3 regions of the Methylobacterium sp. A54F genome follow, and region 2 is predicted to be linked to each of the others. Evidence: predicted binding sites of a transcription regulator. Region 2 holds the regulator's gene; each other region holds the start of a gene.
What was found. The regulator LexA, encoded in region 2, represses DNA repair genes until DNA is damaged. The targets are predictions, from matches to a motif close to TGTTCNNNNTGTGTTCNG.
Positions count from the first base shown of each region.

Region 1 (9,699 bases), on a different contig from region 2:
GCCCGCCTCAACGCCTGCCACAACGCCGTGGACCGCCACGCGGACGGCGCCAGGGCCGACCAAGCCGCGATCCTCTACGATTCGCCCGTCACCGGCACGAAGCGCGCGATCACCTACGCGGCGTTGCGCGACGAGGTCGCGACCCTCGCCGGGGTGCTCGCCGACCTGGGCGTAGGGCCGGGCGACCGCGTGGTGCTCTACATGCCGATGGTGCCTGAGGCGGTGTACGGCATGCTCGCCTGCGCCCGCCTCGGGGCGATCCACTCCGTGGTGTTCGGCGGGTTCGCGGCCAACGAGCTCGCCGTGCGGATCGAGGACGCGCAGCCGAAGGTGGTGCTCGCCGCCTCCTGCGGCATCGAGCCGAACCGGACGGTCGCCTACAAGCCGCTCCTCGACGCGGCGCTCGCGGCCTCGGCGCATAAGCCGGCCGCCTGCCTCATCCTGCAGCGTCCGCAATGCGCCGCCTCGCTCGAGGCGGGGCGCGACCGGGACTGGGCCGAGGCCGTCGCGGACGCGAAGGCGGCAGGCCGGCGCGCGGATTGCGTGCCCGTCGCCGCCACGGACCCGCTCTACGTGCTCTACACCTCGGGCACCACCGGCAAGCCCAAGGGCGTGGTGCGCGACACCGGCGGCTACCTCGTGGCGCTCGCCTGGTCGATGCCGAACCTCTACGGCGTGCAGCCCGGCGAGACCTACTTCTGCGCATCCGACATCGGCTGGGTGGTGGGCCACTCCTACATCGTCTACGGCCCGCTCCTGCACGGCTGCACCACCGTGCTCTACGAGGGCAAGCCGGTCGGCACGCCGGACCCCGGGGCCTTCTGGCGGGTGATCGCCGAGTACGGCGTCGTCTGCCTGTTCACCGCGCCTACGGCGCTGCGGGCGATCAAGAAGGAGGATCCGGGCGGCGAGCGGGTGCCCGAGCACGACCTCTCCGCCTTTCGGACCCTGTTCCTCGCCGGCGAGCGGGCGGATCCCGATTCGGTGGCCTGGGCCGAGCGGGTGCTCGACCGGCCGGTCATCGACCACTGGTGGCAGACCGAGACGGGCTGGCCGATCGCCGGCAACCCGGTCGGGCTCGGCCTCCTGCCGGTCAAGCACGGCAGCACCTGCGTGCCGATGCCGGGCTACGACCTCCACGTCCTCGACGAGGGCGGCAAGCCGCTGCCGCGCGACACCATGGGCACGATCGCCCTGAAGCTGCCGCTGCCGCCGGGCTGCCTGCCGACCCTCTGGGGCTCGGACGAGCGCTTCAGGGCGAGCTACCTCACGACCTTCCCGGGCTACTACGACACCTCGGACGCCGGCGTCGTCGACGCGGACGGCTACGTCACCGTCCTGGGGCGGACCGACGACATCATCAACGTTGCGGGCCACCGCCTCTCCGCCGGCGGCATGGAGGCGGTGCTCGCCTCCCACCCGGACGTCGCCGAGTGCGCGGTCATCGGCATCCGCGACGCGCTGAAGGGCGAGGCGCCCTGTGGGTTCGTGGTGCTGAAGGCGCGGGTGGAGCGCGACCCCGCCGAGATCGAGCGGGAGCTCGTGGCGCTGGTGCGCGAGCGCATCGGCCCCGTGGCGGCCTTCAAGCTGGCGCTGACCGTGCCGCGCCTGCCCAAGACCCGCTCGGGCAAGATCCTGCGCGCCACCATGAAGCGCATCGCCGACCACGAGCCCTGGACCATGCCGGCGACGATCGACGACCCCAGCGTGCTGGAGGAGATCGGAGAGAGCCTCGGCGCCCGGGGCATCGGGGGGAATGCCCGGGGATAACGCCCCTGGCGCGCCGGCGAACCCTGCGCCACATAGCGCCCACCCGCGTCCCGGAGCCCGCGCACGATGACCGCACGCCTGTTCGAGCCCCTGACGCTCGATGCCCTCACCCTTGAGAACCGCATCCTGATCGCGCCCATGTGCCAGTACTCGGCGCGGGACGGCGCCGCCACCGACTGGCACATGATGCATCTCGGCCAGCTCGCGATGTCGGGCGCGGGGCTGCTGACGCTGGAGGCCACCGCCGTCTCGCCGGAGGCGCGCATCACCGCCTGGGACCTCGGCCTCTACGACGACGCCACCGAGCGGGCGCTGGCGCGCGTCCTCGGCGCGGTCCGCGAGTACGCGCCGATCCCGGTCTGCATCCAGATCGCTCATGCGGGGCGCAAGGCGTCGAGCGAGGCGCCCTGGCGGGGCGGGGCGCAGATCCCGCCGGAGGCGCCCTACGGCTGGCGCACCGAGGCGCCCTCGGCGCTGGCGCACGGGGAGGGCGAGGTGCCGCCCCACGCCCTCGACGACGCCGACCTGAAGCGGATCCGCGAGGCCTTCGTGGCGACGGCGCGGCGCGCCGTGCGCCTCGGCATCGAGGCGGTGGAGCTGCACGGCGCTCACGGCTACCTGCTGCACCAGTTCCTCTCGCCGCTGGCCAACCGCCGCACCGACGCCTACGGCGGCAGCCTGGAGAACCGGATGCGCTTCCCCCTCGAAGTCTACGAGGCGGTGCGCGACGTGGTGCCGTCGGGCCGGCCGGTCTGGCTCCGCGTCTCGGCGACGGACTGGGTGGAGGACGGCTGGAGCCTCGACGAGACCGTGGAGCTCGCCCGGGCGCTGAAGCAGCGCGGCTCGCCGGCGATCCACGTTTCCACCGGCGGCGTCTCGCCCAAGCAGGCGATCAAGCTCGGGCCGGGCTACCAGGTGCCCCATGCCGAGCGCATCCGGGCGGAGACCGGGCTCGTCACCATCGCGGTCGGCCTGATCACCGAGGCGCGCCAGGCCGAGGCGATCCTCGAAGAGGGCCGCGCCGACGCGATCTCGCTCGCCCGCGCCATGCTCTACGATCCCCGCTGGCCCTGGCACGCGGCGGCCGAGCTCGGCGCCCAGGTGCGGGCCCCGCACCAGTACTGGCGCTCCCAGCCCCACACCCTCAAGGACCTGTTCCGGGACGCCAGCTTCGGCCAGCGCTGAGGGGCTTCAGCGCGACACCGCCCCCACCAGCGGCCCGAGCGGGCGGCTGAGGTCCGTGCGCTTGAGGGCGGGGGCGTAGAGGCTCGACACGCTCCCGTCGAGGAAGAGGGCGTTCGTGCAGCCGAGGTCGTCCTTGAACAGGCGCGCGAAGGCGCCGAAGCTCACGGGCCGCTCGGAGATCGCGAAGACGGCGGTGCGCCCGCCGTCGCGCACCCCGACCCCGTTGCGGATCTTCTGAGACGGGCCGTCCGTCGAGATCTTCGGGTGGATGTGCCCGTCGATCACCAGCATCGGGCCGGACTGGGTGGCGAAGTCGGGCTTCACGCGCGCCTTCAGGTAGCGCCCGGTCTCGAGCACGCCGGCCCGGTCGCCCTTCACGTAGAAGATGCCGTTCGGCTTCAGGTGGAAGTTTCCCGGACCGTTCGCGGTCGAGACGCCCTTCATCTCGCGGCCCTCCTCGACGTAGAGGCCCACCGGCGCCTGGCCCTTGTCGTACATGCCGGCATTCATCGCGAAGCCGAGGGAGGGACCCTGCTTCTCGGCGAGGTTCGAGAGGGACGAGTAGGGAAGTCCGTCCGGGCCGAGCCAGAACAGGCGCACGTGCTGCTGCTTCAGGTCGACGATGCACACCGTGTAGGTCTCGCCCTCGGCCTGTGCCGACCGGCACGGGGTGGCGGCCTGGGGAGAAGCCGGCGCCGCGCGGGCGGGGCCTGCCGCCTCCGCCGTCAGGGCGAGGAGCGCGAGCAGGGCGAGGCGTGGCATCATCGGGCGATCCGGGGGTGACTGGCGAGTGACAGGCTCTTGCGGGCGATTGGCACAGGTTTTCGCCCGAAACCCGCGTCCTGTTCAAGCGATCGACCGGCCGGCGGGGGCCGCACACGGGAACGTGCCCGCCCCGCGGCATCGGCGCCCTGAACCGTCGAGGACGGTTGCACGTTTCAGCCGGACAGGGGCGACGACCCTTCCAGGAGTGGACGTGATGAAGCGTATTCTTCTTGCCTCGGCGCTGTCGGTCGGCGCGCTGGCAATGCTGCCCGCGGCGGCCGACGCCCGCGGCTTCGGCGGCGGCGGATTCCACGGCGGTGGGTTCCATGGCGGCGGCTTCGGCGGCGGCGGCTTCCGGGGCGGCTTCGGGGGTGGCGGCTTCCGGGGCGGGTTCGGCGGCTACCGGGGCGTCGGCTTCGGCGGCTACCGCGGCGGCTTCGGTGGTTACCGGGGTGGCTTCGGCGGGTATCGCGGCTACGGCTATCGCCGCGGCTTCGGCTACGGCCTCGGCGGCCTGGGTCTCGGCGTCGGCCTCGGCCTCGCTGCGGGCGGGCTCTACGGCGGCTACGGTGGCTACGGCTACCCGGGCTACGGCTATGGCTATGCCCCGGTCGGCTACGGCGGCTACGATTACGGCTACGGCGGCGGCTGCTACACGGTCCCGCGGGTGCGCTGGACCCCCTACGGCTATCGCCGGGTGCTGGTCGAGCGCTGCTACTGAGCCATCGATGGTATGAAGGGGGCCGCCGGAAGGCGGCCCTTTTTCGTGCGCGTCAGCGGCCCCGCATCTCGTCGCGGCGCATCGGCATGGCGTCGATCGTGGCAAACAGCTTCTGCGGCGGAATCGGCTCGGCGGCGCTGAGCTTGGCGCCCCCGTCCTTGCCGACGAGCACGGCCCGGAATGCGTCCTCCGGCAGGCCGAGGTGCCGGCGCAGCGCCACCGCCTCCGCCCCGGGCCCCACGGCCTCGATCACCACGAGCGCACGCTCCGCGGTTCCGGCCCGCGCGGACGCCAGGGCCTCCCGCTGCGCGCCGAGGCGCGGGTCGCCCGCCTCCGGCGCGGACAGAACCAGCACCCGCGCCTTCCAGCGATAGCCCTCCAGGCGGTCCCGCGGGCTCGCGGCGCGCGCGGTCGCGGCGAGGCCGAGGATCGCGGCAAGCGACAGGGCGGCAAGTGCCGCCGCGCGGTATCCGTGACGGCCCATCGGTCCGGTCTCCTCGACGCGCGACGCGCCGGCTGCGGGCTCAACGCGCGGCGCGCGAAACGGTTTGCCCCGGGGCGCGGGCGCCCCATCTCGGTGGGCAGCCCCCTCGCGTTTCCGGAGCCCAGCCATGGCCGCCATGAACCGCCGCATCGTCCTGGCCTCGCGCCCGCACGGCGAGCCGACCCCGGCCCATTTCCGGCTGGAGGAGAACCGCGTGCCGAGTGCCGGGGAGGGCGAGCTCCTCCTGCGCACCCGCTACCTCTCCCTCGACCCCTACATGCGCGGCCGGATGAGTGCGGCGAAGTCCTACGCCGAGCCCGTGGCGATCGGCGACGTCATGGTCGGCCAGACGGTGAGCGAGGTCGTGTCCTCGGACAATCCGAAGTTCCGGGAGGGAGATCTCGTGCTCGCCCAGGGCGGCTGGCAGGACTACCTCGTCTCGGACGGGACCGGCCTGCGCAAGGTCGACCCCGGGGCGGCGCCCCCGAGCACGGCGCTCGGCATCCTGGGGATGCCCGGCATGACGGCCTATACGGGCCTCCTCACCATCGGCGACCCGAAGCCGGGCGAGACCGTGGTGGTAGCGGCCGCCGCCGGTCCGGTGGGCTCGCTCGTCGGGCAGATCGCGCGGCTGAAAGGGGCCCGTGCGGTCGGCATCGCGGGGGGCTCGGAGAAGTGCGCCTATCTCACCGAGGAGCTCGGCTTCGACGCCGCGGTCGACCACCGCGGCGAGAACCTGCGGGAGGCCCTGGCGGAGGCCTGCCCGAAGGGCATCGACGTGTATTTCGAGAATGTCGGCGGCCCCGTCTTCGAGGCGGTGCTGCCGCTCCTCAACGACTTCGCCCGCATGCCCGTCTGCGGGCTCGTCTCGGCCTACAACGCCACGGCGCTTCCGGACGGGCCGGACCGCTCGCCGGCCCTGATGCGGATGGTGCTGACGAAGCGCCTGCGCATCCAGGGCTTCATCGTCTGGGACTTCGCCGACCAGGCGCCGGCCTTCGCCCGCGACGTCGGGCAGTGGCTGCGCGACGGGCGGGTGAAGTACCGCGAGGATCTGGTGGAGGGCCTGGAGAACGCGCCCGAGGCGTTCATCGGCATGCTGCGCGGGCGCAACTTCGGCAAGCTCGTCGTGAAGGTCTCCTGAGGCGGGGACGCCGGCCGGTCCGGCCCCGCGCCGGGCTTGTCCTCAGCGACGAACAAATGTAGAACAGAACGGTCCGCAAACCATGTGTTTTGCGGGAACAAGCCGACCGCGCGGATTGCGGCGGGTCCGCGCTGAGCCCAAGGATGGGTGGCGGCCGGCTTGCTCGGAACGGCCCTGTGAGATCGACGGCAAGGAGAGAGACATGGCGGGCAGCGTGAACAAGGTGATTCTCGTCGGCAACCTCGGGCGGGACCCCGAGACGCGGCGGCTCGCCTCCGGCGACCCCGTGGTCAACCTGCGGCTGGCCACCTCGGAGTCCTGGAAGGACAAGGCCTCCGGCGAGCGCAAGGAGAAGACCGAGTGGCACTCGGTCGTGATCTACAATGAGAACCTGGCCCGGGTGGCCGAGCAGTACCTGCGCAAGGGCTCGAAGGTCTACATCGAGGGCCAGCTCCAGACCCGCAAGTGGACCGACAACTCGGGCGTCGAGAAGTACACGACCGAGGTGGTGCTTCAGCGCTTCCGCGGCGAGATGACGATCCTCGACGGGCGCGGCGGCGGTGGCGGCGAGTTCGCCTCGGAGGACGAGGGCGGCGGCCAGATCAGCCGCGGCGGCGACTTCGGTGGCGGTGGTGGCGGCGGCCGCTCCTCGGGCAGCGAGCGCCGGGCCCCGGCCGGTGGCGGCGGTGGCGGATCCCGTCCGAACTACGACCTCGACGACGACATCCCGTTCTAGGCCGCGCAGGCCGATCACCGGGATTGCTGCGGGCCAGGCCCCGGGACGTCGCAGAGACGTCCCGGGGCTTTCATCGCGTGGCGGGTCACGGCGGGCAGCCGCGAATTGCCTCCCGGCCCGCGTGGGGTATCCTCCGCTCACCCGTGCGGAGCCCGCCTCCGCCGCGAGGGGAGGGCCGGGATGGGCGCCGGACGACGCGGATCGCCATGATCGACAGCATCGCGCTCGCCGACGTCGTGGTCGACCTTCGCCGCGAACAGGTCACCGGGCGCGACGGGACGCGGCGTGACCTGCGCCCCCGGGCTTTCGCGGTGCTGCGCCGGCTCGCCGAGGAGGCGGGCGACCTCGTCGACAAGGACGCGCTGCTCTCCGATTGCTGGCCCGGGGTGATCGTCACCGAGGATTCGCTGACCCAGTGCATCTCGGAGATCCGGCGGGTCCTCGGGGCGGAGGCCCGCGACCTGATCCGGACGGTGCCGCGCCGCGGCTACCGGCTGATCCTGCCCGAGTCCGCCCCCGCCGCGCCGGCGGAGTCCCCGGAGCCGGCCGGTGCGCCCGCGCGCTTCTGGCCGAGCATCGCGGTCCTGCCCTTCGACGAGTTCGCGGAGGGGCCCGGCGGCTACGGCGCCCTCGGCGCGGGCTTCGCCGAGGACGTCATCACCGAGCTCGCCCGCAACCGCAGCCTGACGGTGATCGCCCGCCAGAGCGCCTTCGCGGCGCGGGCCGCCGGCGGCACCGCCTCCGACATCGCCCGGCTCCTCGGTGTCCGCTACGTGCTGGAGGGCAGCATCCGGCGGGCCGGCGAGCGCATGGTCGTCACCGCCCGTCTCGTCGAGGGACCGAGCGACGGCGAAGTCTGGGCGGAGCGCTACGCCTTCGCGGCCGCGGAGGTGTTCGCGGTGCAGGACGAGCTCGTCGCCCGCATCGCCGGAACCCTGTTCTCGGGCCTCCAGAGCAGCGCCCAGGCCGCGAGCCTGCGCCAGGCGCCGGCGAGCCTCGACGTCTACGCGCTCACCTTCCAGGCGGTCGCGCAGATGCTGCAGCTCACGCCCGCGGGCGTCGTCGCCGCCCGGACCGAGCTGGAGAACGCCGTCGAGCGCGACCCGGATTATCCGGTCGCCCGGATCGCGCTCGGCTTCTGCCTCGCGACGGATGCCGGCATGGCGATCTCCGGCACGGTCGGGCCGGATCGCCTGCCCGAGGCCATCGCGGGAATCCGGACGGGCATCGAGCGCGACCCCGCGATCCCGGTCGGCCATCGCGCCCTCAGCTACGCCCTGCTCCTCGCCGGACGGCACGGCGAGGCGCTGATCGCCGCCGAGCGGTGCATTGCGCTGAGCCCCGGCGACGCGACGAGCCTCGCCTTCCTCAGCCTCGCCCGGACGGCGGTCGGCGCCTACGACGCCGCGCTCGCGAGCATCGAGCGCGCGATCGGCCTCAGCCCCCTCGCACCGGCCTTCTTCCAGGGCATCGCCGCCGGCCCGCTCTACGCCCTCGACCGCTTCGAGGAGGCGGTCAGGCTCACCACCGAGGCGAGCCACCGCAACCCGGGCTACACGATGGCCCACGCCATGGGCGCGGCGGCGGCCATCGCCCTCGGTCGCCGCGACGAGGCACAGTTGCGCACCGCCGAGCTGCTGCGGCAGAGCCCCGCCTTCCACATCGGGCTGCCCCGGGTCGCGCAGGCCTACGGCCAGGACCGGGCCATGACCGAGCGGCTCGCGTCCCATCTGCGGGCGGCGGGCCTTCCGGACCGAGCGGCCTGATCCGCAGCCTTCGGCGGCCCCCGAGCCAACGACCGAGTTCGACGCGGCCCGCGCCCCCCGGGTCGCGCGTCCTCGCGCGGGCCGCCGGCGCCGATCAGCCGCCCTCTCAGAAAACCTCAGCGTCATTTCAGAACGGTTCGGCGCGCCTTCAGGATTCCGGGCGGGGAGGAGGGTAGGGTCAATACAGATGAGGACGACAGAGACCGAGCAAAACAACCCAAGCTCTCAAGTCTCTCTTCCACATCCGGCAAGCATACCGGCAGCAGAAACGACATCGATACACGTCGTTCGGCAGATCGGGATACTCGCCATCACCCGAAGCAACCCACGATCCCAATGGAGACCCGACATGACCCTTCGCATCACCGCCACCGTCGCCCTCGCGCTCTTCGCCACCGCCGCCACCGCCGGCGAGACCCGGACCGTCACGGCCTGGGGCCACGACTTCCAGGTGCGGACGTTCGGCGAGCCTGCCGCCGCGACGATCCAGGCCCCCGCGCGCTACGCGGTCCTCGGCCGGGCCCCGGCATCCCGGTCCTCCTCCGAGGTCGTGTCCGGGCCCGTCGCGCAGCCCGCCGACCGCACCCTCAACGTCTGGGGTGCCCGCGTCTCGGCGCCCGGGCACTGAGGCGACCGAAAGCTCGGCCGGATGCGGGACGAGGCCCCCGCATCCGCCCCGCCCGATGCGGCGGCCCCTCCCGGGCCGCCGGGGACAATCCCCGAACCCGCCGAAGGAGGCTGCCGTGAAGCGCTCGAACGAACGCCGGGCGAAGTGCGCGGTCCTGCGCGCCCTCGACCGCCTGCTCGCGCAGCGGGCCCCCATATCCGGAACCCCAACACCCGAAGCTCTCGCATCCGAGGAGGCCTGAGATGGAGACCGAAGCCCTCCTGAGGCCCGCCGCGCTGCAGGTCTGGCACGTCACCGCGACGGGGCCGAGGCTCGCCGCCCGAGCCCGCTTCGCGACCCTGGCGGATGCCATCCGCCGCGCCGCCGACTACGGGCCCGACGATGAGGCCTGGGTCGTCACGGAGGAGGGCGACCTGCTCTCCCCGACCTGGATCCGCGGATACCGCCACGGGTCGATCGATCGTGCGACGGCCGCCTGACTGCGCCCGGTCAGCGACGAA
Region 1 is NZ_JBKFBF010000005.1:40,186-49,884, forward strand. Features, by position in the region: gene ACLBXP_RS09900 (propionyl-CoA synthetase) at 1-1,770, shown strand, start outside; gene ACLBXP_RS09905 (NADH:flavin oxidoreductase/NADH oxidase) at 1,837-2,955, shown strand; gene ACLBXP_RS09910 (phosphodiester glycosidase family protein) at 2,962-3,720, opposite strand; gene ACLBXP_RS09915 (hypothetical protein) at 3,935-4,441, shown strand; gene ACLBXP_RS09920 (DUF4174 domain-containing protein) at 4,494-4,925, opposite strand; gene ACLBXP_RS09925 (NADP-dependent oxidoreductase) at 5,053-6,069, shown strand; gene ssb (single-stranded DNA-binding protein) at 6,272-6,805, shown strand; gene ACLBXP_RS09935 (winged helix-turn-helix domain-containing tetratricopeptide repeat protein) at 7,012-8,571, shown strand; gene ACLBXP_RS09940 (hypothetical protein) at 8,921-9,199, shown strand; gene ACLBXP_RS09945 (hypothetical protein) at 9,315-9,440, shown strand; gene ACLBXP_RS09950 (hypothetical protein) at 9,442-9,678, shown strand.
Region 1: ssb (single-stranded DNA-binding protein) is a predicted target of LexA. The motif match lies at 6,118-6,135, and genes of this name have one in related genera.

Region 2 (9,699 bases):
GCGGCGATGGCGGTCGTCACCATCCTGCACACCTTCAACTACAACCGGGACTTCTACATCCCGGCGGACGAGGTGGTCCGGGCCGAGAGCCGGCGGACCGCCCTCCTGAGCGGACGGGTCTGATCCGATGGCTTCCCACGCAGACGCGGTCGTGAGCCCGCGGCAGCTCCCCGCCCAGGACGCGCCGGTCTTCCACCTGGAGGAGGACCACCACCCCGAGAACGGCACCGCCCTCGGGTTCTGGCTCTACCTGATGAGCGACTGCCTCATCTTCGCGGTCCTGTTCGCGACCTACGCCGTGCTCGGGCGCAACTACGCGGCCGGGCCCTCGCCCAAGGACCTGTTCGAGCTGCCGCTGGTGGCCGTGAACACGTCCATGCTGCTCCTGTCCTCCATCACCTACGGCTTCGCCATGCTGGAGATGGAGCGGGACCGGCAGGGCGCGACCCTCGGCTGGCTCGCGGTGACGGGTCTGTTCGGCCTCTGCTTCGTCGGCATCGAGCTCTACGAGTTCGCCCACCTGATCCACGAGGGCGCGACGCCGCAGCGCAGCGGGTTCCTGTCGGCCTTCTACACGCTGGTGGGCACCCACGGGCTGCACGTCAGCCTCGGCATCGTCTGGCTCGTCACCCTGATGGTGCAGGTGCGCCAGCGCGGCCTCGTGCCGGAGAACCGCCGCCGGCTGATGTGCCTGTCGATGTTCTGGCACTTCCTCGACGTGATCTGGATCGGCGTCTTCACCTTCGTCTACCTGATGGGAGTGCTGCAATGAGCGCGGCCGCGAAGACCGCCCACCCCGCCGCGGACGACGCGCACGCTCACGACGCGCACGGCCACCACCACGAGGGCGGCGCCCACGGCACCTTCCGGAGCTACATGACCGGCTTCGTGCTGTCGGTCATCCTCACCGCGATCCCGTTCTGGCTGGTGATGGCCGACGTGCTGGGCGATGCCCGCATCACGAGCCTCGTGATCATGGGCTTCGCGGTCGTGCAGATCTTCGTGCACATGATCTACTTCCTGCACATGAACACGAAGTCCGAGGGCGGCTGGACCTTCCTGGCCCTCATCTTCACGCTGACCCTGGTGGTGATCACGCTGATCGGCTCGCTCTGGGTGATGTACCACCTCAACGCGAACATGATGCCGATGTCGCCCGCGGACATGAAGCACCACATGCCCTGAAGTCGGCGCCGGCCGACGCCCGCGCCGCTCCGGTCCCGTGTCGCAGCCTCCATCCGACGTCCGGCCGCCGCGCCGCGCCGCCGCCCTCGCACTCGCGGGCGCCTGCCTCCTGGCAGCCTGCGCCTTCCTGGCGCTCGGGATCTGGCAGGTGGAGCGGCGGGCCTGGAAGCTCGACCTCATCGCCCGCGTCGAGGCGCGGATCCACGCGCCGGCGGCGCCAGCCCCGCCGCCCGCGGAGTGGACGCGGATCAAGGCTGCGCAGGACCCCTACCGGCACGTCGCGGCCGCCGGCACCTACCTGCGGGACGCGGACACCCTCGTGCAGGCCGTGACCGAACTCGGCGCCGGCTTCTGGGTGCTCACCCCGCTGCGCGACACGCGCGGCTTCACCCTCCTGATCAACCGCGGCTTCGTGCCCGCGGAGCGGCGCGACCCGGCCGCCCGCGAGCCGCCCGCGGGCGAGGTCTCCGTCACCGGCCTCCTGCGCCTCACCGAGCCCGGCGGCGCCTTCCTGCGCGCGAACGACCCGGGGGCCGGGCGCTGGTATTCCCGCGACGTCGCGGCGATCGCGGCCGCGCGCGGGCTGCCCGAGGCGGCCCCCTACTTCGTCGACGCCGACGCCACGCCCGCGGGGGCCCTCCCGGTGGGCGGCCTCACGATCGTGGCCTTCCGCAACGACCACCTCGTCTACGCCCTCACCTGGTTCGCGCTGGCGGCGATGTCGGGGGCGGGGGCCCTCTACCTGCTGCGGGACCTGCTGCCGAGGGACCTGCGCGGCCGGCGCAGCAACCCTTGAGCCCGCGCGAAGCGTAGCCGGCTTGAAAACCGCAACGCTCGGCGCAACGCTCGGCCGCGCACCGGGTTGTTGCACGCGACGCACGGGGGACGACGATGCTCGGCTGGTTCAGGGCGCTGATGCCCCGTGAGGATCGCTTCTTCGACCTGTTCGAGCGGCATGCCCGCACCCTGGTGGCCGGCGCCGAGGCCCTGGAGGGCGTCCTGCGCGGCGGCCCGACGGTTCCCGAGCATTGCCGGGTGATCGTGGAGCAGGAGCAGGCGGCCGACGCCATCACGGCCGAGGTGCTCCTCGCGGTCCGCCGCAGCTTCATCACGCCCTTCGACCGCGGGGACATCAAGGACCTGATCCAGTCGATGGACGACGCCATCGACCAGATGCACAAGACGGTGAAGACCATCGCGCTCTACGAGGTGCGCAGCTTCGAGCCGCTGATGCAGGAGCTTGGCGGCACGGTGGTGGAGGCCGCCCGCCTCACCGCGCAGGCGATTCCCCTCCTCGGCGCGATCGGCCAGGAGGCCGGCCGCATCAGCACGCTCACCGAGGCGATCACCAAGGTCGAGGGGCGCTCGGACGAATTGCACGAGCGCGGCCTGCGGGACCTCTTCGCCACGCACGGCAAGGCCGGCCCGGACAGCAACGCCATGGCCTACATCATCGGCAGCGAGATCTACGGGCACCTCGAGGACGTGGTCGACCGCTTCGAGGACGTCGCCAACGAGATCAGCGGCATCGTCATCGAGAACATCTGAGCGATGGACGCGGGCGCCCTCGCCTTTCCCCTGCTCGCCGGCCTCGTCGGCTTCGCGCTGCTGTTCGACTTCCTGAACGGCCTGCACGACGCGGCGAACTCGATCGCGACCATCGTCTCGACCCGGGTGCTGCGGCCGCAATACGCGGTGCTCTGGGCGGCCTTCTTCAACTTCATCGCGTTCCTGTTCTTCGGGCTGCACGTCGCGCAGACCCTCGGGACCGGCATCGTCGATGCGGGGATCGTCGACCCGCGGGTGATCTTCGCCGCGCTCGCGGGCGCCATCGTCTGGAACGTCGCGACCTGGATCCTCGGCATCCCGTCGAGCTCGTCGCACGCGCTGATCGGAGGCCTCGTGGGCGGGGGCGTGGCGAAGGCCGGCTTCTCCGCGGTGGTGTGGGGCGGCCTCCTCAAGACCGTCGCGGCGATCGTGCTCTCTCCCCTCCTCGGCTTCGTGCTGGCGCTGCTCCTCGTGCTGATCGTGTCCTGGGCCTGCGTGCGCGCGACGCCGTTCGCCGTGGACAGGCGCTTCCGCATCCTGCAATTCGCCTCGGCCTCCCTCTACTCGCTGGGCCACGGCGGCAACGACGCCCAGAAGACCATGGGGATCATCGCGGTGCTGCTCTACGCGCAGGGGCACCTCGGTGAGAGCTTCCACGTCCCCCTCTGGGTCGTGCTCTCCTGCCAGTCGGCGATGGCGCTCGGCACTCTGTTCGGGGGCTGGCGCATCGTGCACACGATGGGCTCGCGCATCACCCGGCTCAACCCGATGCAGGGCTTCTGCGCCGAGACCGGGGGCGCGCTGACCCTGTTCCTCGCGACCTGGCTCGGCGTGCCCGTCTCCACGACCCACACCATCACGGGCGCGATCATCGGCGTGGGTGCGGCGCGGCGCGCCTCCGCGGTGCGCTGGGGCGTCGCCGGGGATATCGTGACGGCCTGGGTGCTGACCCTGCCGGCGGCCGCCCTCATCGCGGCCGGAACCTACCTCGTCACCGGTCTCTTCGGCTGAGGGTGCGATCCTCTCAGGGCCGAGCCTTGCCGGCGACCTCCCGGACGAAGGCGAGGCAGCGGCTGCGATCGGCCGGATCCGTCACGCGCCCGAAGGCCTCGAGGAGTTCCGCGGTCTGCGCCACGAGGCCGAGATCGGTCGCGCTCTCCTCACGGTCGCCGGCGCCCGCGAGGGGGTCCCCCGTCAGCAAGGCGTCCTCGCTCGTGCCGAGCGCCGCCGCGATCCGCCTCACCATCGTGCGCCCGGACGTCGCCTCCGGCGCCGCCTCGAACCCGGACAGGTTCATGCGGTCGTCGCGCTCGCTCCGCTCGCCACCCATCATGGTACCACGCCCCCACTCTTCGAATTTTGGCCGAACGCTCTAGCTTTCAGTCCAATGATGCACAATCATCCGGTGCACAATGCAGACGTCTACCGAGGTGCGGCGGACCCGCGCAGCGACGGAACGAGACCTGTGCCAGCGCGGGACCGACGCGGGCATCCGGCCGGCGTCCGCGGCCAGACAGCAGAACTCGTGCCGACCGGTTCGAGCCGCTCTTGCGGAACACTTGCGGAACGTTTAGCCTGTTCGCTGTTTGTTTCTGCGACCGCGCGCCGCGTGGGCGCCCACCTTGAGACAGGTCGAACCGATGCTGACGCGTAAGCAGTTGGATCTCCTCCGCTTCATCCAGCAGCGCATGCGCGAGAGCGGCGTGCCTCCCTCCTTCGATGAGATGAAGGATGCGCTGGACCTCAAGTCGAAGTCGGGCATTCACCGCCTGATCACCGCCCTGGAGGAGCGCGGCTTCCTGCGTCGCCTGCCGAATCGGGCCCGCGCGATCGAGGTGATTCGCATGCCCGAGACGCTCGGCAGCGCCGCCGGCGCGGCGAGCGAGGTGCGGCGCTTCACCCCGAGCGTCGTCGAGGGCGGACGGGCGAAGGCTGCGCCGCCGCGGCCGACCACGACGCAGATCGTCGATGAGGCGGGCCGGGCCGTGACGATCCCCGTGATGGGACGCATCGCGGCCGGTACGCCGATCTCCGCGATCCAGAACCAGAGCCATGCCATCACCCTGTCGCCGGACTTCGTGGCGGGCGGTGAGCATTATGCGCTCGAGGTTCGCGGCGATTCGATGGTCGAGGCCGGCATCCTGGACGGGGACCTCGTGGTCATCCGCAAGCAGGAGACCGCCAACACCGGCGACATCATCGTGGCGCTCATCGACGACGAGGAGGCGACCCTGAAGCGCCTGCGTCGCCGCGGTTCCTCGATCGCGCTGGAGGCGGCGAACCCCGCCTACGAGACGCGGGTGTTCGGGCCGGACCGCGTTCGGATCCAGGGTCGCCTCGTCAGCCTCGTCCGGCGCTACTGAAGCGATTCGGCTGAGGGCGGGTCGGGCTCGTCCTCGCCCGGCGGCCGCACGGTGGCGGGCGGTCCCTGGGCGGGTTCGGGCCGCGCCGCGGGACTTGGCCGTCGCCAGGGCGGCGTGCGGACCGGATCGCGGGCGTTCGTGACGCGCGGGCCCTCGCCCGTGAAGCGGATCGCCACGGCGCCGTGCCGGGCGAGGTAAGCCCGGTCGATCACGAGCGGTGCCGCGCAGGCCGCCGGTGCCGCTCGGGCGCTGACGAGGATCGCGGCCCGGGCGCAATCCTCCGCGAAGGCACGGCCATCTCGCACCAGGGCGACCGCGCCGCCCCCCGCCATCGTCGCGGTGCACCCGAGGCGATCGCAGCGCCCGCCCGCGGCAAGCTCCGAGGCCTGCCGCCCGTCCCCGTCGGCGCGCAGCCATTGTTCGACCACGAAGGACGGCGCCCGCCCGACCAGCATCAGCCGGCCTGCGCCGTCGCGCAGCGCGAGGCCCCCGCCCTCGCGATCGACGTAGAGGTCGTGCCGCTCCGGGACCGCCGCGAGTGCGAGGCCGAGGGCCGCCGGGGCGAGGCTCAGCCAGCGCAGGCGCGAGGCCGGCAGCGTCGCGAGGAGCAGGGCGAGGCCGAGGAGCGCGAGGGCGCCCGTGCCGAAGGCCGGCACCACGACGGTGGCGTGGCCGAACCCGGCGATCCACTCGGAGGTCGTGAGCATGCCCCGCACCGCGAGGCCCATCAGCCACCAGACCGGCTGGTCCAGGGCGAAGGGGTAGGCCAGGATGCCGAGCACCGCGGCGGGCATCACCGCGAGGGAGACCAGGGGCAGGGTCAGGGCGTTCCCGAGGATCCCGAACGGCTGCACGGTCTGGAAGTGATAGGTCGCGAACGGCGCGGTGGCGCATTGCGCGACGAGGGTCGTGGCGAGCGTTCCGATGACGGCGGTCCCGGCGAGCGCGATCAGGCGCCCCAGGCGCCCGGCCCCCTCCCGCCGCAGGAACCCGGCGCCGAGGAGCGGCGCGCAGGCGATGAGCCCGGCGACCGCGCCGAACGACATCTGGAAGCTCGGGCCGAGCAGCGCCTCCGGCTCGCGGGCGAGCGCCACCAGCGCCGCGAGGGCGAGGTTGCGCATGCTGAGGGCGGGCCGGTCCACCAGGATCGCGCCGAGCATGATCAGGGTCATGAGGAGCGCCCGCTCGGCCGCCACGTCCCAGCCCGAGAACACGCAGTAGGCGGTCACGCCCGTCATCGCGAAGCCCGCGGCGATCTTCTTGATCGGCCAGGTGAGGGCGAGGAACGGGACGAGGGCGAGGATCGCCCGGATCAGCCAGAACACCACGCCGGCGGCGAGCACCATGTGGAGCCCCGAGATCGAGATGACGTGGTAAATCCCGGCCGCCCGCAGCACCGCGCTGGTCTCCGGGCTGATCAGGCCGCGCTTGCCCGTGACGAGGGCCGCCGCGACCGCGCCGGCCTGCCCCCCGTTGGCGTCGGTGATCCGCCGCGTCAGGGCGTTGCGCGCCGCATCGACCGCCGCGGCGATCCGCAGGCCGAGGTCGGGGGGCTCGGGCGGCGCGCGGACCTCGATCCGCCCCACGAGCGAGCCCACCGCGCCGATGCCGCGGAAGTAGGCGTCGCGGGCGAAATCGTAGCCGCCCGGCCGCGCGGCCTCGGGCGGCGGCAGGAGGCGCGCGGTGGCGGCGATGAAATCGCCCGGCCGCAGCGCCTCCGCCCGCTTGTAGGAGACGCGCACCCGCGCCGGCCGCTGCCCCGCGGCGAGGCCGCCGAAGCCCGACACCCGCACGACCACCCGGGCCCCCTCGTCGCGCTCGTCGAGGGCCTCGATGAAGCCGGTGAGCGGGCCGATGGTGGTGCGGGCGAGGACCGGCGCCTCGACCCGGAGGATCCGCCACTCGGCCGCCGCGAAGCCCAGGAAGGCGGCGACCGCGGCGAGCGCCAGCGCCCGCGCGACGGGGCGCCCGCCGAGCCAGGGCATCGGCGCCAGGCAGGCACCGCCGGCGATGAGCGGCGCGGCGAGCGCCGGACTGCCGTCCGCCGCGGTGAAGCGCACGAGGATGCCGAGGCCGAAGGCGACGGCGAGCCACGGGAAGAGCCGCCGCTGCTCCGCCTCCACGGCGAGGCCGGCGCCGAAGAACGCCCGGATGGCGGGCAACGGGGCGAGGCGGCGCCACGCGACGCCCGACCGCGCCGCCGCGATGCTCCCGGCCCCGCTCCCCCCTCCGCCCATGCGTGCCGCCCGATGGTGCCGCCGGAAACCCTCGCCCGGACGCGCCGCGAATCGCCGGCACGTTCCGGCCCGAACGGCGTTTCCTCAAGTGCTCGGGCTCATGCTACACGCCCGCGACCGGACGGGTCGATCCGACCCGCGGCCCCGCTCCACGCCAACATTCAGTCTCCCCGATGCCGCCAGACGTCGTCACGCGCTTTGCGCCCTCGCCCACCGGCTACCTCCACATCGGAGGCGCGCGCACGGCCCTGTTCAACTGGCTGTTCGCCCGCCGGCACGGCGGCCGCATGCTGCTGCGCATCGAGGACACGGACCGCGAACGCTCCACGCAAGGGGCGATCGACGCGATCCTCGACGGCCTGCGCTGGCTCGGCCTCGATTGGGACGGGGACGTGGTCTACCAGTTCGCACGGGCCGACCGGCACCGCGCGGTGGCCGAGAGCCTGATCGCCAGCGGCAACGCCTACCGCTGCTACGCGACGCCCGAGGAGCTGACCGCCATGCGCGAGCAGGCGCGGGCGGAGGGACGCCCGCTGCGCTACGACGGGCGCTGGCGCGACCGCGACCCGGCGGAGGCGCCGGCGGGCGTGAAGCCGGTGATCCGCCTGCGGGCGCCGACCGAGGGCGAGACCGTGATCGAGGACGCGGTGCAGGGCCGCGTGACCTGGGCGAACCGGGACCTCGACGACCTCGTGCTGCTGCGCTCGGACGGCAATCCGACCTACATGCTCGCCGTGGTGGTGGACGACCACGACATGGGCGTGACCCAGGTCATCCGCGGGGACGACCACCTGACGAACGCCGCCCGCCAGAGCCAGATCTACCGGGCGCTCGGCTGGGACGTGCCGGCCATGGCCCACATCCCGCTCATTCACGGCGCGGACGGCGCCAAACTGTCGAAGCGTCACGGCGCCCTCGGCGTCGACGCCTACCGCGACCTCGGCTACCTGCCGGCTGCCCTGCGCAACTACCTGGTGCGCCTCGGCTGGAGCCACGGCGACCAGGAGGTGTTCTCGACGCAGGAGATGATCGCGGCGTTCGGCCTCGGGGCCATCGGCCGCTCGCCGGCCCGGTTCGACTTCGCCAAGCTCGAGAACCTCAACGGCCTCTACATCCGCGGCGCGGCCGATGCCGATCTCGTCGACGCGATCGAGGCGATGCTGCCCGGCATCGGCGCGGAGCGCGGCCTCTCGGCGCCCCTCGCGCCGGAGCTGCGCGCGAAGCTCGTCGCCGCGATGCCGGGCCTGAAGGAGCGCGCCAAGACCCTCGTGGAGCTCCTCGACAGCGCCTACTACCTCTACGCCCCCTCCCCGCTCGCCCTCGACGAGAAGGCCCGGGCGCTGCTCACCCCGGAGGCGCGGGCGCGCCTCGCCGAGGTGCTGCCGCGCCTTGAGGCGCTGCCGGACTGGACCGCCGCGGCGACGGAGGCCGCCGTGCGGGCCTTCGCCGAGACCGCGGGCGCCAAGCTCGGGCAGGTGGCGCAGCCCCTGCGCGCCGCGCTCACCGGCCGCACCACCTCGCCGCCGCTCTTCGACGTCATGGCCGTGCTCGGCCGCGAGACGAGTCTGGAGCGGCTGCGCGCGCAGGCGGGCTCGCCCGCCCCCTGAGGGCCCTGGACGGGCTCGCGGCGACGCGTCGCGGCAGTGCCGCGGCCCAGCTGTTTCGCGGGCACGGGGACGGCCCGGAATTCGCTTGGCGTTCCCGGGTGGATGTCACCCGCCCCGTTGCTGGCGGTGGGACGATCCGCTAACCCGATGGTCCTGTGAGCACCTGCAGCATAGCTGCGGTTCAAGCTCAGGCCCCGGGTCGGCGCATCGGCCCAGCCCCGGAGCCGAGGCCGCCCCGTTGCCAGGAAAGGGTCCACGTTCCATGAGCGCAGCCAGCACCATCACCGTGGACGACACGCAGGTCGAGCTTCCGGTCAAGTCCGGCACGATCGGCCCCGACGTCATCGATATCGGCAAGCTCTACGCGAAGACCGGCAAGTTCACCTTCGATCCGGGCTTCACCTCGACGGCCTCCTGCGAGTCGAAGATCACCTACATCGACGGCGACGAGGGCGTGCTGCTCTACCGCGGCTACCCGATCGAGCAGCTCGCCGAGCAGGGCGACTTCCTCGAGACCTGCTACCTGATGCTGTTCGGCGAGCTGCCGACCCCGGCCCAGAAGGCCGACTTCGACTACCGGGTCACGCGCCACACCATGGTGCACGACCAGATGAACCGCTTCTTCCAGGGCTTCCGCCGCGACGCACATCCGATGGCGGTGATGGTGGCCTGCGTCGGCGCGCTCTCGGCCTTCTATCACGACTCGACGGACATTTCCGACGAGAAGCAGCGCATGATCGCGTCGATGCGCATGATCGC
Region 2 is NZ_JBKFBF010000009.1:104,189-113,887, reverse strand. Features, by position in the region: gene cyoB (cytochrome o ubiquinol oxidase subunit I) at 1-123, shown strand, start outside; gene cyoC (cytochrome o ubiquinol oxidase subunit III) at 128-772, shown strand; gene cyoD (cytochrome o ubiquinol oxidase subunit IV) at 769-1,185, shown strand; gene ACLBXP_RS16110 (SURF1 family protein) at 1,223-1,981, shown strand; gene ACLBXP_RS16105 (DUF47 domain-containing protein) at 2,077-2,733, shown strand; gene ACLBXP_RS16100 (anion permease) at 2,737-3,744, shown strand; gene ACLBXP_RS16095 (hypothetical protein) at 3,758-4,066, opposite strand; gene lexA (transcriptional repressor LexA) at 4,374-5,096, shown strand; gene ACLBXP_RS16085 (ComEC/Rec2 family competence protein) at 5,090-7,333, opposite strand; gene gltX (glutamate--tRNA ligase) at 7,507-8,940, shown strand; gene gltA (citrate synthase) at 9,203-9,699, shown strand, end outside.

Region 3 (9,699 bases), on a different contig from region 2:
CTTCCATGTCATTGCGGTAAGGCGGAGGTAAGTTTAACGACGCTACAGGTTTGGGGAGTGACGTGCGACGGGGTCCGACAAGCCCGCGCGCGGTTGAGTTCGAAGACGGGGTCCCCCCATGGCTGTGCGTCTGGCTGTGCGTCCGTTCGCGGCGGCGAGTCTCCTCGCGCTGTCTCTCACCCTCGGTGCCTGCCAGGACGGCACCTCCTGGGGCGGCAGCTCCACCCGGCACCTGACGCCGGTCCCGGCCAAGACTCTGTCCCTGATGCAGACCAAGGGGATGTCGCAGGGCGATCCCATCCTTATCCGCGCCTACAAGAAGGAAGCGGAGATGGAGGTCTGGAAGCGCGGCGCCTCCGGCCAGTACGCGCTCCTCAAGACCTTCCCGATCTGCCGCTGGTCGGGCCAGCTCGGGCCGAAGACGAAGCAGGGTGACCGGCAGGCCCCGGAGGGGTTCTACACGATCACCCCGGGCCAGATGAACCCGAACTCGTCCTACTACCTCTCGTTCGACACCGGCTATCCGAACGCCTTCGACCGGGCGAACGGCCGCACGGGCAACTACATCATGGTCCACGGCACCTGCTCCTCGGCCGGGTGCTTCGCCATGACGGACGAGTCGATCTCCGAGATCTACGCCATCGCGCGCGAGGCCTTCGCGGGTGGGCAGCGCGCCTTCCAGTTCCAGTCCTACCCGTTCCGGATGACGGCCACGAACCTGGCCAAGTTCCGCAACGACCCGAACGCTCCGTTCTGGCGTAACCTCAAGGAAGGGTCGGACTACTTCGAGGCCCTGCGCGAGGAGCCGCGGGTCGGCCTGTGCGGCACCCGCTACGTGTTCGGCGGCGCCGACGCGGCGGCCGGCTCCTGCAGCCCGAAGGTCGAGACCCTGGTGGCCGAGAAGCGCCAGCGCGACGACCAGGAGATCGCGGCGCTGGTCGCCAAGGGCACGGCGCCGACCCGCGTCGTCTACGAGGACGGCGGGCAGAACCCGGTCTTCCGGCCCCAGCCGCCGCAGAGCGCCTTCGCCAACCTCGGCGCCCCGGCGGAACCGGAGCTCGCCTACGCCCCCAAGGACTACGCCCGGCACACGCTCGGCGACGTCAGCCGCCCCGAGAGCCTCGCGGCGGGCCCGCGGGAGTTCGAGGTGGACGCCAAGGGCCGCCAGGTGGTGCTCGCCGCGGCCGATGCGCCGGGCCCGACCAAGGCCGCGGCCGCGGCGCTCGCCCACAAGGACACCCGCAAGGTCGGCCCCACGGGCGCGCCGGTGATGCTGGCCGCGAAAACGCCGGAGGCCGCAAAGGCGCCGGAGACCGCCGAGGCGCAGAAGCCCGCGCGTATCGCGGTCGCCGATGCGGACGGCGACCCGAGCGCCTACAGCCGGGTGTTCGGCAAGCTGTTCGCCAAGCCGTCGGAGACGCAAGCCGAGAAGCCCGCGGAGCCGCCGACCGCCCCCGCCGAGGCGACGACCGCCGCCATCAACCCACCGAAGGCCGCCAAGCCGGTGCACACGGCGCACGCCGCGCCTCGCAAGGAGGCGGGCAAGGACGCCGGCAAGGCCGCCGAAAAAGCCCCCGAGAAGGCCGCCACAGCCAGGAACTGAGGGGGCGCCTCGCGCGGCTGCGGCTCCCCTGTCGGGAGAGGTCGGACGCGCGGGACCCCGGCCTTCGAAACCAGGCACGAATCCAGACCGGCTGCAGAATCTCCGCGCCCTCCCCGCCTCAGCGCGACGCCCGCGCCGGACCGTCCGGCCGAGGGGGCCCGAAAACGAAAACGGGGCCCCGAAGGACCCCGCCGATCGCACCAGGGAGCGAACCGTCACATGCGGCGCATCATCCGCCGCTCCATGTGACGACGCATCATGCGGCGCTCCATGTGACGGCGCATCATGCGGCGCTCCATCCGCCGGTGCATCATGCGACGCTCCATGCGGTTCATCTGCACGTGGGTGACCGTGTCCGGGGCGGTGACGCCCATCGGCGCGCCGGGCGCGGCCGAGGCGGACGTGGCGAGGCTCGCGCCGCCGAGGCTGGCGAGGACGGCGATGGCGAAGGACAGTTTCCTCACGAAGCAGACTCCATGTGTTGGGCGGGCACGGCCGTCGCTCCGGAGGTCCGAAGAGACGCTTCGTCCATGCCGGTGCGAAACCCCAGGGGGTTTCGCACCGAACAACCCTCAACTCAGAGATTGGTTTCCTCGAACGCCTTCACCCACTCCGCGCAGATGCCCGAGCGCACGATGTCGTCGCGGGTGAACTCCACCACCGGGATCGGCATCATCCGGCTCTTCACGAGGTGGATGACGGTGCGCAGGCCCGAGGTCTCGCGCAGGTCCGTCTGCGAGACGTCGCCGTTGATGATCACCTGGCAATCGTCGCCGATGCGGGTGAGGAACATCTTGATCTCGGCCGTGGTGGTGTTCTGCGCCTCGTCGAGGATCACGAGGCAGTTCTTGAAGGTGCGCCCGCGCATCACCTCGAAGGGCACGATCTCGATGTCGCCGGCCTTCACCGCGATCTCGAAGGCCGCCTGGCCCATCCGCTCCTTCATGGCCTCCGTGAGGGGGGCGACCCAGGGCGCGATCTTTTCCTCGAGGGTGCCGGGGAAGAACCCGAGGGAGCGCCCCGAGGGCACGTTGGGGCGGGTGATCACGACCTTGGCGATGCGACGCTGGCGGAGCTGGTCGGCGGCGCGGGTGCCGGCGATGAAGGTCTTGCCGGTTCCGGCTGGCCCGAGAACGATGACCTGAGCGCTGCTGCCGAGCGCTTCGAGGTATTCGCCCTGGCGTTCGGTGAGGGGTTGGATGGGGCTCGGGTTTCGCTCCTCGTCGAAGCGGGTCCGGTGCATCCGGACCGTGCGGTCTTCCACCAGCTCAAGTCGCGCGCGTCGTCTTTTCATCGATCAACACTCCAACTGGACTTGCCAACCTGACTTAGCACTACGCTCTATTTAAGGGCTCTATTCGCGATCCGACCTCTCCGAGACTACACAATTTAATGACGCGTCGACGTGTCGGTTCCACGCCGACGTGCATTGCCTGTGGAGAGCGACGAGCGCGCCCCCGCGAGGCCGGTGGAGGAGATGCAACCGCCGCACCAGCCGCGCGCCGGCGCGCGGGTTGCGCGACGGGATACGCGGGCAGCGTTGCAGGGCGGTGACAGGGGGCTGGGGCGGATCGGGGTCAGGCGCCGGAACGACGCCGGGGGCAGATGGCGGGGTACACGGGATGACGGCGCATCCGGCACGACCTCGATCCTGTCTCGCCCGGGCGGGCGATGCCGGCCGGCCTTGCCGCCCCCGAAGTCCGGGCTTGGCCGGCGGGACAGCTCACGCCTGCTCGACGAAGCTGTCGAGGACCATCTTGCGGCCGGCCTTGTCGAAGTCAACGGTGAGCTTGTTGCCGTCGACCCCCGCCACGGTGCCGGGCCCGAACTTGGTGTGGAAGACCCGCATCCCGCCCGAGAAGGCGGAGGGCGTCCCCGTGGACTTGGCGATCAGCTCGCCCTCGATCTGGCGCGGGCCGCCGGCCCGGCCGCCCGGCGCTCCGCCGAAGCGGCGCTCGCCGAAGCCCTCGGAGCGGCTGGTGTTGGCCTGCGCGCGCTGCCAGCCGGGGGTGGCGTAGGACGAGCCGAAGGGCGTCGGGTTCCGGTCGAAGCGCGAGGCGCCGGCCGAGAAGTGGGCCGGCGCCTCCACCACGTCGACGCTGGCCTCGGGCAACTCGTCGATGAAGCGGGAGGGGATGGTCGAGGACCACAGCCCGTGGATGCGCCGGTTGACCGCGAAGGACAGCTTGGCGCGCTTGCGGGCGCGGGTGAGGCCGACATGGGCGAGGCGCCGCTCCTCCTCCAGCCCCGCCCGGCCGCTCTCGTCGAGCGCCCGCTGGTTGGGGAAGAGTCCGTCCTCCCAGCCCGGCAGGAACACCGTGTCGAATTCGAGCCCCTTGGCGGCGTGCAGCGTCATCAGGCTGACGCGCTCGGCCCCTTCCGCCTCGCTCGCCTCCATGACGAGGGAGACGTGCTCCAGGAAGCCCGCGAGATCGGGGAACTCCTCCATGGAGCGGACGAACTCCTTGAGGTTCTCGAGCCGCCCCGCCGCGTCCGCCGAGCGGTCCTTCTGCCACATCTCGGTGTAGCCGGATTCCTCCAGGATGGTCTGGGCGACCTCCGGGTGGGGCAGGCTCTCCACCGCCTTGGCCCAACGCGAAAAACTCTCCACGAGGGCGCGCAGCGTCGAGCGCACGCGGGGCTTCAGCTCGTCAGTCTCGACGAGGCGGCGGGCGGCCAGCAGCAGGGGGATGCGCTCGGCGCGGGCGAAGGTGTGGAGCTGCTGCAGCGTCGCGTCGCCGAGGCCGCGCTTTGGGGTGTTGACGATGCGCTCGAAGGCGAGGTCGTCGGCGGGGTTCGCGGTGATGCGCAGGTAGGCCAGCGCGTCGCGAATCTCGGCCCGCTCGTAGAAGCGCGGGCCGCCGATCACCCGGTAGGGCAGGCCGAGCTGGACGAAGCGGTCCTCGATCTCGCGCATCTGCGCGGAGATCCGCACCAGCACGGCGATCTCGGAGAGGGCGTGCTTCTTCGCCTGGAGCGATTCGATCGACTCGGCCAGGAGCCGCGCCTCCTCCTCGGAATCCCAGGCGCCCGAGACCGTGACGCGCTCGCCCGGCTCGTCCTCGGTGCGCAGGGTCTTGCCGAGGCGGCCCTCGTTCTTCGCGATGAGCCCGGAGGCGGCGGCCAGGATGTGGCCCGTGGAGCGGTAGTTGCGCTCCAGCCGCACCACGACGGCGCCCGGGAAGTCGTGCTCGAAGCGCAGGATGTTGTCGACCTCCGCGCCGCGCCAGCCGTAGATCGACTGGTCGTCGTCGCCCACGCAGGCGACGTTGCGGTGGCCCTGCGCCAGCAGGCGCAGCCAGAGGTACTGGGCGACGTTGGTGTCCTGGTACTCGTCCACGAGGATGTAGCGGAAGCGGGACTGGTAGTTCGCCAGCACGTCCGGGTTCTCGCGCCACAGCTTGAGGCAGAGGAGCAGGAGGTCGCCGAAATCGACGGCGTTGAGCGTTGCGAGGCGGGCCTGATAGGCGGTGTAGAGGGCGCCGCCCTTGCCGAACGCGAAGGCGCCGGCCTCGCCGGCCGGCACCTGCTCGGGGCCGAGGCCGCGGTTCTTCCAGCCGTCGATGGCGTGGCTGAGCGCGCGGGCCGGCCAGCGCTTCTCGTCCACGTTCTGGTCGGCGATGACCTGCTTCATCAGCCGCAGCTGGTCGTCGGTGCCGAGGATCGTGAAATCGGACTTCAGCCCCACGAGCTCGGCGTGCCGGCGCAGGATCTTGGTGCCGATGGCGTGGAAGGTGCCGAGCCAGGGCATGCCCTCCCCGGCCGGGCCGATCAGGGCGCCGATCCGGTGCTTCATCTCCCGCGCCGCCTTGTTGGTGAAGGTGACGGCGAGGATGTCGAAGGGGCGGGCCTTCCCGGTGGCGATGATGTGGGCGATGCGCGTCGTCAGAACCCGGGTCTTGCCGGTGCCGGCGCCCGCGAGCACCAGCACGGGCCCCTCCGTCGTCTCGACGGCGCGGCGCTGCTCGGGGTTGAGGCCCTCCAGGTAGGCGGCGGCCTCGGGCCGGAGGCCCGCCAGGGCGCGGGCCGCGATGGAGGTGGAGCCCGGGCGCTCGCCGGAGCCGGCGTCGTGGGGGTTCTGCATGCGCCCTCACTGGACCAAAACGCGAACGGCGTCGAGGCCCGCGCGCGGCGCAATCGCGCGGGAGCGGAACCCGCGCGCGCGTCGCCGCGTCGTCTCGCACGAGATCCGAAACCCCATCGCGACGACACGAGGTTCGCCATGCCCTCTCACCACACCCGCACGCTTGCCCTGGCGGCACTCGCCATCCTGACGGCCGCACCCGCCCTCGCCCAGAGCGGGCTGTCGCAGTCGAACTCCGCCAACGATTCCCTCGCCCGCCAGGGCGAGATCCGCTCGCTCCAGCAGAACCAGACCTCCTCCACGAATCAGCTCCGGATGGAGAACCAGCAGGCGATCCAGAACCGCCCGGCCCCCGTCCAGGCCCCGCCGATCGGCGTGCCGCACCGCTGAGGATCAGATGATCAGCCGGCGAAGCGCCCCGGCCTGAGATCGAGCGCAGCCTGTGCCTTCGCTCAGGCCCGGCGCTTCGCCGGGCGTCCGCCCGCCGTGTCCGGGTGCGCCGCGATGAACGCGCGCAGGTCGTCGATGTCCTGTTGCATGTTCATCAGCCGGATGAGCGTCTCCACCCGCTCGCGGTCGGTTGCGTCGAGTTCGATGTCCTTCCTGAGATGGGCCGCGCAGACGTTGGACAGAAACTCGCCGTACTGGCCAAACTGCAGATTGTGATTGGCATCGCGAAGGCGCTCATCCGGCCAAGTCTCGTTGAGGCGGCGCGCCAGGGTCTCCGATAGGGTCCTGACCTGGAGGTCGGTCTCTGTGTCGAACATGGCGACGCGCCCTCAGGGGTTCGCAGGCGTGTTGGTCGGATACCCGGTCACGATCGACGTATCGTCCCGATCCACGATCACCTCGATCTCGACCCCGTCCCGCGTTCCGGTGAACCGGTTGCGCCCGTTGGCCTGAAGGTGGGGCGACAGGGCCGGATCGTTGGCAATGCTCTCGATTTCGCGGATGATCCTATCATCGTCCCAGTGGGCCGGAAATTCCGTCTTGCCGGTTCGGCCGGTGCCCGCCCTGTGACCGCCGCCGTTCGCATCACCGTCCAGGATATGTATGCGACGCGCCCGCGAAACGGTCCTCTGCACATCCTGTCCCCTCCCGACGATCGAGAACGTGCCCGTGCGTAAATAGTTGCTAAAGCAACGGTCTGGAGGCAGTCGAACATCCACCGGGAACTCGAGCGGCGGTCGGGCGGATTGATCGCTATCGGCAGGCTATTGAGACGCATAGGGCTGGACCTGCTCCGGCGGTGCGATGAGGCTGCCTGAACCGGGCCGGCCTTGCGCAGCGTGCGTCGGCGGCGTGGCATTCCGGGCGCGGACGGGGGAAGCGTCGCTGTGATATGCCCGCCGGGCCCGGGCCTCGTCCCGGGGTGGAAGCGGAACGAACACGGTGCGTGACCTCCTGACCGCGCTCGCGGGCGCCGTCATCCTCGTCCTCGTGGCGGCCCTCGCGGTGCCGCCGTTCATCGACTGGACGGCCCACCGGGCCCTCGTCGACCGGGCGATTGGCCAGTCGCTGGGGCTCGCCGCGCGCAGCGAGGGCCGCATCGGGGTCCGCCTGCTGCCCTCGCCGCGCCTGCGCCTCGACCGGCTGCGGATCGGCGGGGAGACGGGGGAGGCCGGCCTCGACATCCGGTTCGCCAAGGCCGAGGTGGCGCTCGCGCCGCTGCTGAAGGGCGAGATCCGCTTCACCGAAACCCGGATCGGCCGCGCCGAATTGCGGCTGCCGATCACCGACGCGCAGGCCCTGGTGCTGCCGCCGGGCCTGTCCGAGAACCTCGCCGGCCGCGACCTCGCCATCGACGGGCTGCACGTCCAGCAGTTCCTCCTCACCACGACCGTGCCCGCCACGGGCCGCACCGACCAGCTCGCGGCCGAGAACCTCGCCGTCCAGGCGCCGGCCCTCGCCGGGCCGTGGCGGATCGAGGGCGCGAGCGGCGGCGTCCCGTTCCGCGCGGTCACCGGCGAGGCGGCGCCGGACGGCAGCGTGCCCCTCAAGATCTCGGGCGGCGGCGAGACCCGGCCGCGCTTCGAGGCGGACATGCGCCTGCGGCTGGCCGCCCGGGATCCCGAGAGCCCTGCGCCCGGAACCCGCGCCTACCTGCCGGAGGCCGAGGGCACGGCGCGCCTCGTGGTGGGGCCGCCCACGCAGGAGCCGGGGGCCTACCTGCCGTTCTCGCTGTCCGGCAGCTTCTCGGCCAGCGGTCCGATGGTGCGCTTCACCGCCGTGAATGCCGAGGTCAACCCGGGCGGCCCGGCGCTGCGGCTCGCCGGCACCGGCCGGATCGACCTGCGCGAGGGCCGGGCCGCGCTCGCCCTGCAGGCGCGCCGGCTCGACCTCGACGCCTTCCTGGTCTCGCAGGCCGGGCGCGACCTCGTGGCCCGCGGCCTGCCGCGGACCCGGGCCGGCCTGCCGATGATGGTCGACCTCGACGTCGCGGTGGAGAGCGCCGCCCTCGGCCTCGACGAGTGGCAGGACATCGCGGTGGCCGGCACCGTCGACCGGACCGGCGGCGTGCTGGTGCGGCGCGCCCGCGCCACCGCGCCGGGAGCGGCGACGCTGGCGGCGCGGGGCGAGGTCGACCTCGCCCCGCATCCCCGCTTCACCGGGACCGTCTCCCTCGCGGCGCCGGTCTCCGACGGCTTCGGCCGCTACCTGCGCCGGCTCGGCCTCGACGGCCCGGCGGTGGCGGCCCTCGACGGGCGCCCCGTGGAGGCCAGCGCCGACCTCTCGGCGGCCGCGCCGGACTACTCGCTGCGCAATCTGCGGCTGGCCCTCGGCGGCGCGCAGATCACCGGCAACGCCCGCTACGCGGAGGCCGAGGCCGGCGGCCGCGGGCGCATCGACGCGCAGATCCGCGCGAACGGCCTCGACGTGGCGGAGCTGCCCGCCTTCGGGGGAGCGCTCGCGGGGCTGCACGGGCGCGACCTCGGCCTGACCATCGAGGCGCGGGACGTCCGCTACGGGCCGGCCGGGTCGGCGGCCGGGCGCATCGCGGCGCGCATCGAGTCCGACGGGGCGGGCCTGCGGGTCGACAGCCTCGACGTCACCGACCTCGCGGGCGCCAACGCGCGCCTCGCCGGGGCGATCGCGCCGGACGGCTCGGGCCGGATCAGCGGGCGGGTGACGGCGCCGGTGGCGGCGCCGCTCGCAGCGCTCCTCGACCGCGCCTTCATTCCGGAGGCCCGCCTCGTGCCCGGCTTCCTGCGCGCCGGAGCCCTCGACCTCGCCGTGACCGTGGAGCGGGAGGCCGGCCAGCGCGACGCGCTGCGGATCACCGCCAAGGGCAGCGCCGCCGGCGGCCCCCTCGACCTGTCGCTCCTCACCCGCGCCGGTCAGGCCGAGCAGGTCGACGTCTCCCTCGCGACGGCGCGGGCGGGCATCTGGTTCGAGCGCGCCGACATCCCCGGGCTGCAGCAGCCCGCGTCCCTGCGCATCCAGGGGAGCCGCCCGGCGCCGGGAAACGCCCCCGCCGCCGCGACCGGCCTCGCCCTGCAGGTCGGCGGCACGATCGCGGGCCTCACGGTCGCGACGCCGGAGCCGATCCGCCTCGGGGCCGAGCCGGGGCCGCCCGCCGGCGGCACCCTCCGGCTCGCGACGGGCGACCTCACGCCCTTCCTGCGCCTCGCCGCCGGGGCGAGCCCGGGCGCCGGCCCCTGGCCGGCCGACCTCAGCCTCGCCCTGTCGCGGGCGGGCGAGGACGCCCGCGCCGACGTCTCGGGCCGGCTCGGCGCCGATACGGTGACGGCCGCCCTGGTGCGGGCACCGGACGGGGCGCTGTCCGGCTCCGCGACGCTGCCCCGCCTGTCCCTGCCGCTCCTGGCCGCGAGCCTCGTGGCGCCGTCGGCGCCCGGGCCGGAGGCCCCGGGGGGCTGGCCGAGCGCCCGCTTCGCGGCGGCGCCCACCCTGTCGGCGCCGGCGAGCCTCGACCTGCGCGTGGCCCGCCTCGACCTCGGCCGGGGCCTGGTGGCGACCGGCGCGGCCTTCCGCCTCGCTGCCGAGAGCGGGA
Region 3 is NZ_JBKFBF010000001.1:512,158-521,856, reverse strand. Features, by position in the region: gene ACLBXP_RS02580 (L,D-transpeptidase family protein) at 131-1,603, shown strand; gene ACLBXP_RS02575 (hypothetical protein) at 1,819-2,067, opposite strand; gene ACLBXP_RS02570 (PhoH family protein) at 2,181-2,897, opposite strand; gene ACLBXP_RS02565 (ATP-dependent helicase) at 3,327-5,687, opposite strand; gene ACLBXP_RS02560 (hypothetical protein) at 5,826-6,077, shown strand; gene ACLBXP_RS02555 (hypothetical protein) at 6,140-6,454, opposite strand; gene ACLBXP_RS02550 (EndoU domain-containing protein) at 6,467-6,772, opposite strand; gene ACLBXP_RS02545 (AsmA family protein) at 7,080-9,699, shown strand, end outside.
Region 3: ACLBXP_RS02565 (ATP-dependent helicase) is a predicted target of LexA. The motif match lies at 5,698-5,715, and genes of this name have one in related genera.